DNA from 3 places in the Comamonas sp. 17RB genome. Region 2 is predicted to be linked to each of the others. Evidence: riboswitches for the same ligand, from Rfam matches in the RefSeq annotation. Region 2 holds a riboswitch; each other region holds the start of a gene.
The links. Region 2 has a riboswitch for cobalamin ahead of QM470_RS00680 (ABC transporter substrate-binding protein). Riboswitches for the same ligand answer to the same signal wherever they lie in the genome.
Positions count from the first base shown of each region.

Region 1: linked by a shared signal. The riboswitch ahead of QM470_RS03920 (TonB-dependent receptor domain-containing protein) and the one ahead of QM470_RS00680 (ABC transporter substrate-binding protein) in region 2 are both predicted to bind cobalamin.
Region 3: linked by a shared signal. The riboswitch ahead of QM470_RS10450 (TonB-dependent receptor domain-containing protein) and the one ahead of QM470_RS00680 (ABC transporter substrate-binding protein) in region 2 are both predicted to bind cobalamin.

Region 1 is NZ_JASHHY010000002.1:143,084-147,445, reverse strand. Features, by position in the region: gene QM470_RS03925 (FtsX-like permease family protein) at 1-1,648, opposite strand, end outside; cobalamin riboswitch at 1,802-2,029, shown strand; gene QM470_RS03920 (TonB-dependent receptor domain-containing protein) at 2,162-4,018, shown strand; gene QM470_RS03915 (ABC transporter ATP-binding protein) at 4,057-4,362, opposite strand, start outside.
Region 2 is NZ_JASHHY010000001.1:156,990-161,351, forward strand. Features, by position in the region: gene cobW (cobalamin biosynthesis protein CobW) at 1-762, opposite strand, end outside; cobalamin riboswitch at 1,228-1,447, opposite strand; gene QM470_RS00675 (GNAT family N-acetyltransferase) at 1,485-2,030, opposite strand; cobalamin riboswitch at 2,091-2,317, shown strand; gene QM470_RS00680 (ABC transporter substrate-binding protein) at 2,452-3,459, shown strand; gene QM470_RS00685 (FecCD family ABC transporter permease) at 3,517-4,362, shown strand, end outside.
Region 3 is NZ_JASHHY010000005.1:69,132-73,493, forward strand. Features, by position in the region: gene QM470_RS10435 (sensor domain-containing protein) at 1-667, shown strand, start outside; gene QM470_RS10440 (cell division protein ZapA) at 968-1,444, opposite strand; gene QM470_RS10445 (hypothetical protein) at 1,441-1,656, opposite strand; cobalamin riboswitch at 1,783-2,023, shown strand; gene QM470_RS10450 (TonB-dependent receptor domain-containing protein) at 2,092-3,966, shown strand; gene QM470_RS10455 (cobyrinic acid a,c-diamide synthase CobB) at 3,992-4,362, shown strand, end outside.

The DNA of each region.
Region 1 (4,362 bases), on a different contig from region 2:
CCGCGTCGGATTTGGACGAGCCGCCGGCCGCACGCAGGTACAGCGGCGAGGGCAGCACGGCGTCCAGCCAGTCCAGCATGCTGCCGCGAAAGCTGGTGACCATCACCGTCAGCGCCACGGCCAGGCTCAGGCTGGCCACCACGCCGCCCACGGCCACGCTGGCGCTGGCCCGCATGCGGCGGGCACGTTCCAGCGCCAGCATGGACAGCGGCTGGCGCAGCGTGGCCGGCCACAGCCGCTGCAGGCCGCCCAGCACGCGATCCAGCAACCAGGGCAGCAGCGCCATGCCGCCCAGCAGCATCAGTCCCACGGCCACATAGGCGGCCAGGGGAATGCCGCCAATGGGCGGCACGCTGGCCAGCAGCGCACTGGCGGCCACCAGGGCCAGGCCGGTCCAGGCGCGCGCAGGCGTCTGGCCCACGGCGCCCAGCCCTTTGAGCGTGGCCGCGGGCGGCAGTGCACGGGCCGTGCGTGCCGGCCACCAGGCGCCGGCCACGGTGGCGGCCAGGCCCAGGGCAAAGAAGGTGGCGGCAGCCGGTGCGCTCCACAGCAGCGGGGGCTGGCCGCCGGCAAAGTAGCCGCCGCCCAGGTCCCCGCCCAGCATGCGCAGGGCCAGCCAGGCCAGTCCGGTGCCCAGCGCAATGCCGGCCGCGCTGCCGACCATGCCCAGCAGGGCGGCTTCCCACAGCACCAGGCGCATGCGCTGCGCGGGCGTGAGCCCCAGCACGGCCAGCAGCGCCAGTTGCGGTGCGCGCCGCGCCACGCTCAGCGCCAGTACGGAGAACACCAGAAACGCCCCGGTGAACAGCGCCACCAGGGCCAGCACGGTCAGGTTGACGCGGTAGGCGCGTGACATCTCGGCCGCACGCTGCTGCTCACCGCCCGGCTGCTGCACCAGCACCTGGGCCGGCCAGCCGGGCAGGGCACGCAGCGCGGCGGTGAAGGCGCTGCGGCCGGTGCCGCTGCGCAGCAGCACATCCACACGCTGGATCTGGCCGTCCTGGCCCAGCAGGTCCTGGGCGGCGCCAATGTCCATCACCGCCAGCGGGGCGCCGCCGGCCGCCACCGTGCCGGCCACGCGCAGCGTCACGGCATGGGTGTGCACGCGCACCGGCAGCAGGGCGCCGGGGGCGCTGGCTTCGTCCAGGCCCAGGGCCTGCAGTGCCGCCGGGTTCAGAAACACCGCGTCGGGCGCGAACAGTTGCAACCGGTCCTGGTCGGCAAACAGCCGGGGCTGCAGCGCAGGGGCCAGTGGGGCCGACTGCAAGGCATCGCCGCCCAGCAGGCGCAGCGACAGTGGTTCCGGGATGGCATGCGGCGCGTGATCGCCAGCCACGGCCGTGGCGGGCGTGCTGTCGATCTGCACCGTGCCCTCGATCCACGGCGCGGCATGCTGCACCTCGGGCCGCAGCGCGATCAGCGGGTAAATGCTCTGGGGCAGGCTGGCGCGCATGCCACGGAATTCCAGATCTGGCTGGCCGTTGACGCTGCGCACCGCGCGGGAAAACTCATCCAGCGCCGACTGGTTGATCACATGCACCGCAAAACCCAGGGCCACGCCCAGCGCAATGGCCAGCAGGGCGGTCAGGCTGCGCCAGGGCTGGCGCCGGTACTCCTGCAGCGAAAAACTGGCCAGCAGGCGCGGCAGCGGAGAAGCGGTGAGAGAGGGTGAGGCGGGCACGGAGGTTCCAGGGCAAAACAGCGGTGTGCACCGCCCCCGGGGCGGGTGGGCACGCCTGCGCGGCCCAGGGTTCCATGGGCAGGGCATTCGCCATCCTACAAGCCCCGTGTCAGCCTGCTGCCTACAATGCGGGGTTTTGGTGCTTGCAGCGCTGTTCTGGCGCTGCGGTTAAACGGGAAACATGGACGCCGGCGCCCGCGCTGGCACAGCATGTACTGCCCCCGCAACAGTGAGCGCACAGGTCCCGCAGGACCCGCTTGCCATCTCTTGCCACTGGAGCCATGCGCTCTGGGAAGGCTTGGCAAGCCGTGCGCCAGTCTGGATACCGGCCAAAACAGGTCCAGCATCCGCTGGCGTGCCGCTGTGCATGCAGACCCGGGTTGCTGGTTGTGTGAAGCACGGGCGGGGACGCCGGTGCCAACCATGTGTGCATCCATGCGAAATTTCCAACCATTCCCAGCGGAAGGCCAGCGCGCTTCCGTGCGTTTTCCTCTGGCGGCCGTGGCCCTGGCCGCGGCCTGCCTGGCCCAGCATGCTGCGGCGCAAAACGTGCCCCTGTCCACCACGGTGGTGACCGCCACCCGCTCTGAAACGCCGCTGGACGAAACCCTGGCCGATGTGCGCGTGATCACCGAAGAGCAGATCAGCAACTCGGCAGGCCGCTCGCTGGCCGAAGTGCTGCAGCGCTTTGCCGGCGTGCAGATGTCCAGCAACGGCGGCCGCGGCAACACGCAAAGCGTCTATATCCGCGGCAGCAAGCAGGTGGTCCTGCTGGTGGACGGGGTGCGCTTCGGTTCGGCCACGCTGGGCACGCCCACGCTGGAGTCGCTGCCGCTGGAAGCCATTGAGCGCATCGAGGTGGTGCACGGCCCGGCATCGGCCCTGTATGGCAGCGATGCCATTGGCGGGGTGATCCAGATCTTCACCAAGCAGGGCAAGGGCGTGAAGCAGGCATTCGTGCCCCATGCCGCACTCACCTGGGGCCGCGCGGGCTACAAAAAGGCCGATGGCGGTTTTGCAGGCGAGCAGTCCGGCTGGAACTACAGCCTGAACATGGCGCGCGTCATCGACCCTGGCTTCTCGGCCACCAACCGCAAGAGCGCCGAATTCCGCTCCGATGCCGACAAGTTCAACCAGACCTCGGTCACGGCGGCACTGGGTTATGCCTTCAATGCCGACTGGCGCCTGGATGCCAATCTGATGCGGGCGGACAGCTATTCCGAGTTCGACCAGGACTACATCTTCATGCCCGACTGGAGCATGCCGCTGGTGAACGGTTCGTACAACGAATTCCGTGCCGCCACTAGCCAGCTCAAGCTGTCGGGCAGGCTGTCTGCCAACTGGAACAGCACCCTGAGCGTGTCGCGTTCCAATGACAAGCAGCGTTCCCACCACCGCCTGGAGGGCCGTACCGACCGTTACCAGGACCTGTTCCAGACCGAGCAGACCGAATACAAATGGGGCAACGAGATCAAGACCCCGGTGGGTGTGGTGGTGGCCGGCCTGGAGCGTCTGGAGCAGCAGATTGCCTCGTCCGAGCGCTACGACCACAAGGACCGTTCGACCAATGCCGCCTATGCCGGCCTGAACGGCAGCCACGCGGCGCATTCCTGGCAGCTCAACCTGCGCCGTGACGACAACTCCCAGTTCGGCGGCTACAACACCTGGGGCATTGGCTACGGCTACGAAGTCCTGTCCGGTCTGCGCGCGCGCGTGGCACGGGCCAGCAGCATGAAGGCGCCCACCTTCAACGACCTGTACTACCCCATGTCCGGCAACCCCAACCTGCAGCCCGAAAGCTCCAAGGGCAACGAAATCGGGCTGGACTGGAGCGTGGGCGGCCACGAGTTCAAGCTGACGGGCTTCGACAACAAGGTCAAGAACCTGATCTCCTGGGCCGACGACGGCACCGGCATGTGGTTCCCCTTCAACATCGACAGCGCACGCCTGAAGGGCTGGTCGCTGGGCTACAGCACCCAGTGGCAGGGCTGGGATCTGTCGGCACGCTACGAGCACCTGGATGCGGTCGATGGCAAGGGCCAGCGCCTGACGGACCGTTTGCCCGAGCACCAGGCCACGCTGTCGGTGGACAAGCGTATCGGCGCCTGGAAGTTCGGCACCAGCGCACTGTATGCCGGCAAGCGCACCGACAAGCAGGGTACGGTGGACCTGGGCGGTTACACCACCGTGGACCTGCACGCCGAATACCAGTTCGCCAAGGACTGGGCGGTGCAGGCCCGTGTGGCCAATCTGACCGACAAGGTCTATGAAACTGCCTACGGCTACAACCAGCGTGGCCGCGCCGGTTTTGTCACCTTGAAGTGGACGCCGCGCTGAAGTCGCGCCGCTAGCACGGCCCCGCGGGCCGGCGTTGTTCAGGCCGCCGCAATGCCCCGGGCCGTCAACCGCAGCACCCGGTCGGCGCGGGCCGCCGCGTCCGGGGAATGGGTGACCAGCACCAGGCTGGCGCCGGCTTCGCGGGTCTGGGCCACCAACAGGTCCATGGTGCGGGCGGCCGTGTCCGGGTCCAGATTGCCGGTGGGCTCGTCGGCCAGCAGCAGGGCCGGGCGGTGCACCAGGGCGCGGGCAATGGCCACCCGTTGCAGCTGGCCGCCGCTGAGCTGCTGGGGCAGGCGCTGCCCCATATCGCCCAGGCCCACGGCCGCCAGCATGGCCTGCAC
Region 2 (4,362 bases):
TTCCTCGCCTTCGCCATGCTCATGGTGGCCCACCCGCTCATGGATGCTCTCTTCCGAAGCGCTGGACAGGCCCAGCACCACCCCCAGGTCGATCTGGCCATGCTCGGCCGCCACGATCTTCACCTGGGCCGGCACCTCTTCGCGCACGATGGCCTCCACCTTGGCGCGGTCCTGCGCGCTGGCCAGGTCCAGCTTGCTCAGCACCACCAGGTCAGCGGAAATCAGCTGGTCTTCAAACAGCTCGTGCAGCGGGGACTCATGGTCCAGATTCGGATCCTGCTTGCGCTGGGCATCCACGGCCGCCGGGTTGGCCGCAAACTGGCCGGCGGCCGTCGCCGGCACATCCACCACCGTGATCACGGCGTCCACCGTGCAGGCGTTCTTGATTTCGGGCCAGTTGAATGCCTGCACCAGGGGCTTGGGCAGGGCCAGGCCACTGGTTTCGATCAGGATGTGGTCGATATCGTCGCGCCGCGCAATCAGCTGGCGCATGACCGGGTAGAACTCTTCCTGCACGGTGCAGCACATGCAGCCGTTGGCCAGCTCGTAGAGCTGACCGCTTTGCGGATTGGTTTCGTCTTCACAGCCGATGCCGCAGCCACGCAGGATCTCGCCGTCGATCCCCAGTTCGCCGAACTCGTTGACGATCACCGCAATGCGCCGGCCATTGGCGTTCTGCAGAATGTGGCGCAGCAGCGTGGTCTTGCCGCTGCCCAGAAAGCCGGTAACGATGGTGGCGGGGATCTTGTGGTGCGTACTCATGGTCAGAAACTCCTGTGCTCCGAAGAAAAAGAAAGCTGCGGCCTCAGTGCCCGCTGCCAGTGAAGGGGGTGCCGGCGCAGTGTGCGCGGCGTGGGCGATGTAAGGGCTGTGCAGCGGCAGGGCCCACGGCCGCCTGGCCGCCATGACGCCCACAGTTACGGCCACGGACACGGCCGAACAGCCGCTGCGCGCCGCAGGTCAGGGGGTGCATGCGCCGGTCCTGCCCGGCAGGCCGCGCCATGGAGACATCCGCAGTGCAGCGCGCAGCCATGCCCGCGCCCTGCACGGATGTTGGGACAGGCATGCGCCGGGCATGCCGATGTGTGAACGGTTGAACCATGCTCTCCCCGAGCCGCCACGCAACAAAAAGCATGCGGTGGGGAAGCGATGCGTGCGACAGACCCGGGTCGCACCGCCAAAGCGGTGGAAAGGGCCAGTCAGCAAACAGCCCACACCCCGTGGCATACCACTGCAATCGAACAGGTCGGTATTCTGGCTCGCCGTCATACCGCACACACGGCCTTCCCAGGTAGCGTACCCAGTGGCATCAACGTGTGGCGGTCAGGCTTACAGCAGCGGGGGCTGCGCCGGAATGCTTCCCACCCGAAGGCGAAGGTCACCGGACTTCCCGTTTCACCCGGCATGGGCATGCGCCATGCAGAGCTCCTGTTCAAAGCGCAAATTATAGGAGCGGCAGCACACCCTTCGCGCAACGGGGACAGCTAAGTGCACGCTGCGGTGGGCAGCGCAGGCGGCAACAGGCACTGCATGTGGATGGTCTGCCAGACCGGGTCGGCCTCGCGCTGCAGCACCGCAAACCCGTTGCCTTGCCAGAACTCCAGCGCCCCCGGCAAGAACGGGTGGGTGTGCAGGTACAGCACCTCCACCCCGTGGGCCCGGGCGTGGGCCTGCAGCGTGGCCCACAAGGCCTGTGCCAGCCCCTGTCGCCGCCACACCGGCGCCACAAACAGGCGCACCACTTCCACCACGGCCAGCGGCCCGAAATCCAGCTGCGCAAACCGGCCGTCGTACGGGCGGTAGGCAATGCTGCCCACCACACCCCGCTGCGCATCGTGGGCCGCCCACATCCGCCCGCCGCCCCCCCCGTACACCTGCTCGAAATGCAGCAGGTCCGCCGCCGTGTCCTGGGCAGACACGCGCGCACCGAACATCTGCACGCGTGCATCGCGCAGAAAACCGTCCACCTCCTGCAGGCGCTCGACCGGCTGAATGGAAATCAGATGGGACAGGGACAAAGACAGGGTCATGCCAGACTCGAAACCGCCATGCGCACAGGCTGCCGTGGGGGGCTGCCGCTACAAAATCAGCTACATTACCCGAACTTTGGTTCCGCAAGGACATGCACCGGCGTACGCTGGCCGCATGAGGGAATCCAGTGCAGACCGCGCCCCTGGCGCTGCCTGCCAAATGGAACTGCCCCCGCAACTGTAGGCAATGAGCCCGCGACCGACACACCACTGAACGCCAGTTTGGGAAGGTGGTCGCGAGGCGCTGATCTGCCAGTCAGGAGACCTGCCAAAGCACCAACCATTCATTGCCGGCGGGGTGTCCGGGAAGTGAGCCATTTCTCGTGACTCTGTCGTTCCGGCGCCGCTGCGGCCCGCACGCACAGCGTGGGTTGTGCCTTGTCTTCCAGTGGTCCCTGCCCAACCTGGAAAGACGAGCCTGATGCTGATCCGAAGCCTTGCCTGCACCGCCCTGCTGGCCACCACCTTCACCGCCCACGCCACGGACTATCCCTTGCAGGTGCAGAACTGCGGCCACACCGTCACTTTCGACAAGGCCCCTGCTTCGGCCGTCACCATCGGCCAGGGCGGCACCGAGATGCTGTATGCGCTGGGCCTGGGCGACAAGGTGGCCGGCACGGCGCTGTGGTTCAACCCGGTGCTGCCGCAGTTCAAGGCCGTCAACGACAAGGCTCCACGCCTGTCCGACAACATTCCCAGCTTCGAGTCGGTGATCGGCAAGCGCCCGGCGCTGGTCGTGTCCCAGTTCGAATGGATGGTCGGCAAGGACGGCGTGGTCGGCACCCGCGAGCAATTCCACGACCTGCGCATTGCCACCTACGCCATGCCCACCGACTGCGAAGGCAAGAACAACCTGGTGGGGTCGGACGGCACACGCACGGCCGGCTACGACGTGAAGTCCCTGTACAAGAGCATTCACCAGCTGGCCCAGATCTTTGACGTGCAGGCGCGCGGCGACAGCCTGGTCAAGGACCTCGGCACACGCCAGGCCCAGGCCATCGCCAAGGTCAAGGCCTCCAAGCTGCAAGACCTGTCGGCGGCGCTGTGGTTCTCCAGCGCCGATCTGGCGGCCGACCCCTATATGGCCGGCAAGAACGGTGTGGCCGGTTACATGATGCAGTCCATGGGCCTGCGCAACGTCGTCAGCTCCACCGAAGAATGGCCCACCGTGGGCTGGGAAACCATTGCCAAGGCCAACCCCTCGATTCTGATCATTGCCCGCATGGACCGCCGCCGCTTCCCTGCCGATGACTACCAGAAGAAGCTGGAATTCCTGAAGAAGGACCCGGTCACCCAGCACATGGATGCCGTCAAGCACCAGCGCATCGTCATCGTCGATGCGGATGCCCTGCAAGGCTCGATCCGCCAGGTCGACGGCATGGAACAGATTGCCGAGGCCGTGCTCCGCCTGCAAGGCGCAGCCAAGTAAGAACAGCAAGAAGAAAGCCCCCTGCCGTGCCGCCCTGCACGGCAGCCCCCTATTTCCATGCAAGCAGAGACTGCACTCCCTCGCGCAGACGCAGCCGGCACCGCTGGCGGCCGGCTGCTGCGCACGGCCTGGGTGGTGGCCGCGGCCGCCGCCCTGCTGCTGATCGCGGTCGTGCTGGGCATCGCCATCGGCGAGACCGACATCTCCGCGCACACCGTCTTTCAGGTGCTGGCCCACCAGCTGCTGGGCCAGCCGCTGTCCGCCGTCGACCCCATCACCCAGGGCATCGTCTGGAACTACCGGCTGCCGCGGGCACTGGTGGCCGCCAGCTGCGGCGCGGGCCTGGCCATCTCCGGCGTGATCCTGCAGTCGCTGCTGCGCAATGCGCTGGCAGAGCCGTATCTGCTGGGCATCTCGGCAGGCGCCTCCACCGGGGCGGTGCTGGTCACCGTGGCCGGCCTGGGCGCAGGCGCCATCTCCATGACCACCGGCGCCTTCTTCGGCGCGGTGTGCGCCTTTGCCCTGGTCGCCCTGCTGGCCCACGCCGCCGGCAATGGCGGCTTGCGCAACAGCGGACAGATCGTGCTGGCCGGCATTGCCGGATCACAGCTTTTCAACGCCCTGACCTCGCTGGTCATCACCAAGTCCGGCAGCGCCGAACAGGCGCGCGGCATCATGTTCTGGCTGCTGGGCAGCCTCAGCGGCGTGCGCTGGCCGGACACGCTGCTGACCGCCACGGTCGCCGGCATCGGCACCCTGCTGTGCCTGCTGCATGCCCGCTCGCTGGACGCCTTCACCTTCGGCAGCGAATCCGCCGCCGCACTGGGCATTCCGGTGCGCCGGGTGCAACTGACCCTGCTGCTGGCGGCCGCGCTGATGACGGCGGTGATGGTCTCCATCGTC
Region 3 (4,362 bases), on a different contig from region 2:
GGTGTTCATTCCGCTGGCCGAGGAGTCCGGCTACATCGTCAAGCTCGGCGCCTGGGTGCTGGAGCAGGCGGTCAAGGAAGCAGTGCGCTGGGTCAAGCAGGGCCTGGGCGTGAAGGTGTCGGTCAACGTCTCTTCGCTGGAGCTGCACCAGCCCGACTATGCGGCGCGCGTGGCCTCGCTGCTCAGTGCCTATGGCCTGCCGGCATGCTGGCTGGAGCTGGAACTCACCGAGTCTGCCCTGCTGCAGAAGGAGCCGGTCATCGTGCACTGCATCGAACAGCTCGCGGACCTGGGTGTGCAGCTGGTGATCGACGACTTCGGTACCGGTTATTCCAACCTGGCCTACCTCAAGCGCATGCCAATTTCCAAGCTCAAGGTCGACCAGTCCTTTGTGCGTGGTCTGCCGCAGGACATGAGCGACAAGGCCATTGTGGAGGCGGTCATCGGCCTGGGCCGCGCGCTCGATGTGGAGATCGTCGCCGAGGGCGTGGAAACCGCCGCGCAGCGTGAAACGCTGATGCGCATGGGCTGCGGCTTCTACCAGGGATTTCTGTGTGCCCCGGGGGTCGAGGCGGCTACCTTCCAGGCCATGCTGCGCGCCCAGGCGGCAGGCCTGGAAGCAGGAAGTCTGGGGGGCGGAGTGCCGGGAGAAGACCGGCCGGTGTAGCGGCCTTGGCCGCCGGGATGAGGGTGGGGGGTGTCTGCAAAAACCACCGCGCCGTCATCCTGAACCGGGGGTTCAGGTGGGCGAGGGCAACCAGACGTTGGGTTCGTCTAACGCGAGACGATCACGCTTGCCTGGCAATGTACCAAGCCCGTGCTCAGGGAGCATTGGTTCAAGGCAATATAAAGCACGGCAGATTTGCAGACGCCTTTATTTTAGCGCGTGCCCGGCGGCTTGTGGTGGACCGGATGGAGAAAAGGGGGATTTGCGCGGCAGCAGCTTTTCGGCGCTGCCGCAAGGCCTCTACAGCAGCTTGCTGTCGACTTCCAGCGCCGCTTCCAGGCGTTCGATCAGCGCCTGAGCCTGCTGCAGCTCGTGCTCGCGCAGCACCAGCAGCTCATGCAGCTGCGCGGCCAGTACCTGGGCTTCTTCCTGTGCCTGCTGCGCTTGCTGCAGGGTGTCGTCCCGCGGTGTGTCTTCCAGCGGAGCAGCGGGCAGTGCGTCGGCTGCAGGGGCCGCGGGTGCCAAGCCGTTTTCCAGCGTCAGCTCCAGCTCTTGCTCCAGTTCCTGCACGCGGGTGTACAGCGATGCACTCTCGAACGCCAGATTGACGGCGGCCAGCACCCCCACGCGTTCGCGGGCGCGCACCTTGCCGGTGTTGCGGATGCGTTCCATGTCCGCATCCACCCGCTGCACGGCGGCCAGCAGCATGTCTTCCTGGCCCTCGGGGCAGGTCAACACATAGTCTTGCTGGAGGATGCGCGCTTCGATCTGGCTCATGGTGCCTCTTGGTTGGCGGGCAGGCGCTCAATCAGTGCGTCCACCCGTGCACGTGCCGCCTGCAGGCGCGAGCGCAGGGAATCGCGCTCCTGTGTGAGCGCGGCCACCTGCTCGGCCAGCAGGGCATTGGTGCGCTGAAGCTCGGCGTGGCGCAGCAGCAGGCGATCAACACGCTCTGCCAGCGGCTCGATCATGGAAGGCTGCGAGGTCATGGACATAGAGGGTAGCAATTGTAGGCGTGCCTAAATGTAAGCAGGTGAAATAAGGCCGAATCAGCCTGCATATGACGCTGGAAAACACCGGTGCACAGCAGTTTTTCTACGAACGGCACGACTGAAACTAAAATCGCGGCTGTTGGTGCTCGCAGCGCGGTTCACGCGCAGCAGTTCAACGGGAAGCAGGACGGCCTCGTTTTTTTCAGAACCCGCCCAGCCTGCGCTGCCCCCGCAACGGTGAGTCCCTGGTGCATGCCATGCACCCCCGCCATCTGATACCGCCACTGGATGCCTTGAACAAGCGTCTGGGAAGGCGATGGTGTGGAGGACCAGCCCGGATACCGGCCAACACTGGTGTGCCCGCTCGAGCGGGCATGGTTTTGCCCATCACTGGCGGGGAGGCTGGTACGGGCGACTAGGTGTTTTTTTCTCATGTTTTCGAATGTTTTGAAGGCCGGTGCCGTGGCGCCCGCCTTGCCGTGGTCTGCCGTGTCGGCAGCCATGTTGTGCGCGGTGGCGGCCGCTGCCCAGGCCCAGGAGAGCCCCTCTGCACGCGCCACGCTGGAGGAGACCGTGGTGTCCGCCACGCGCAGCGAGCAGCGCCTGTCGGACGTGATTGCGGACATGACGGTCATCGACCGCGACCAGCTGGACCAGCAGGCCGGCCGGTCGCTGGAAGACGTGATGGCCAAGCTGCCCGGCGTGCAGATCACCCGCAACGGCGGCCCCGGCACCGAAACCGGTCTCTACCTGCGCGGCGCCAGCAAGCAGCACACGGCGGTCTATATCGACGGCATCCGTGTCGATGTGCAGAACGGCTCCGGCGGTGCGCAGTGGGAATCCCTGCCGGTGGACCTGATCGAGCGCATCGAAGTGCTGCGCGGCCCGGCAGGTGCGGTCTATGGCTCGGACGCGCTGGCGGGCGTGGTGCAGGTGTTCACCAAGCGCGGAACCGCCGGCGTGCAGCCCTTTGTGGGCCTGGGGGCCGGCGAGTACGGCAGCCGCAAGGCCGAGGCTGGCATCAGCGGCGCCCAGGGCATGGTGGATTACGCGCTGGGCCTGTCCTATGCCGAAAGCCATGGCTTCGACTCCAAGAACCGCGGTGTGCACAACGAAGACCGCGATGGCTACACACGCAAATCGGCCAACGCCCGCGTGGGGCTGCAACTGAACGCCGACCAGCGCCTGGAGCTGACGGCCCTGACCAGCCGCACCAATGCCGGGTATGACGCCAGCAAATCGGTCAAGGACGACCGCGGCCTGCGCGCGCTGGATGCCTATGGCCTGAGCTGGACCGCCCAGTGGACGGAGCGCTTTCGCACGCGCCTGTCCGTCAGCGAATCCACCAACCGCTACGAGACCTCGGGCACCAGCACCTACGAAGCCGAAACCCGGCTGCGCACCATGCTGCTGCAGAACGAGTGGCTGCTGGGCCCGGGCACCTTGAGCCTGGCGCTGGAGCGGCGCGAAGACACGCTGGAAAACACCGGCCTGAAAAATACCAGCCACAGGGACCGCGACCAGACCGGCGTGGCCATCGGCTACGGCGCCAAGTTCGGTACCCACAGCGTGCAGCTGAATGCCCGCAGCGACGAGGACAGCGACTTCGGCCGCAAGAACACCGGCGGCATCGGCTACGCCTGGGCATTTGCGCCCCAGTTGCGCGCCACCGCCTCCACCTCGACCGGCTTTCGCGTGCCCAGCCTGTACCAGCGCTTTTCGGACTATGGCGATCCGGCCCTGGCACCCGAAGAAAGCCTGAACAAGGAAATCGGTCTGCGCTGGGCCGACCAGGGCAACCACCTGGGGGTGACGCTGTACCGCAACAAGCTGCAGAACCTGGTGTCCTATGAAAAAGGCCTGGGCAGCTGCGGCAAGACGTCCTGCTATGTGAACGTGGAGCGTGCGCAGCTGCAGGGCATCACCCTGACCGGTGCCTACCGCACCGGCCGGCTCAAGTGGTATGGCTCCGTGGATTTCCAGAACCCCACGAACGAGGCCACCGGCAAGCTGCTGGAGCGCCGCTCGCGCCGCTTTGCCACCCTGGGGGTGGATGCCGCCGTGCACGGGTGGACACTGGGCGGGGAAATGCAGGCGGCCAGCCGCCGCTACAACGCCAAGGACGAGCAGGTCATGAGCCTGGGTGGCTACACCCTGTTCAACCTGTCGGCCTCCACGCAGGTGGCCAGGGACCTGACCCTGACCGCACGCATCGACAACCTGATGGACCGGGCCTATACCTTGGCCCAGGATTACGCCACGCCGGGCCGCACCTTCTGGGTGGGCCTGAAATGGCTGCCCCGTTGACCGCCGGGGCCGCCGGAAAGCATGCATGTTGACTGATACTTCCGCCCAAGCTGCGCGCCGCTGCGTGGCCGTGTTGGTGGCGGCCCCGGCATCGGGCCAGGGCAAGACCACCGTGACCGCCGCGCTGGCGCGCTGGCACACCCGCCAGGGGCGCACGGTGCGCGTGTTCAAGTGCGGCCCGGATTTTCTGGACCCCTACTGGCACCAACTGGCCAGCGGTGCACCGGTGCACAACCTGGACGGCTGGATGGTGGGCATGGACGAGGTCCGGGCCCGCCTGCATGCCGCCGCCGGTGAGGCCGATGTCATCCTGATCGAAGGGGTGATGGGCCTGTTTGACGGCAGCCCGACTGCCGCCGATCTGGCCCAGCAACTGGGCGTGCCCGTGCTGCTGGT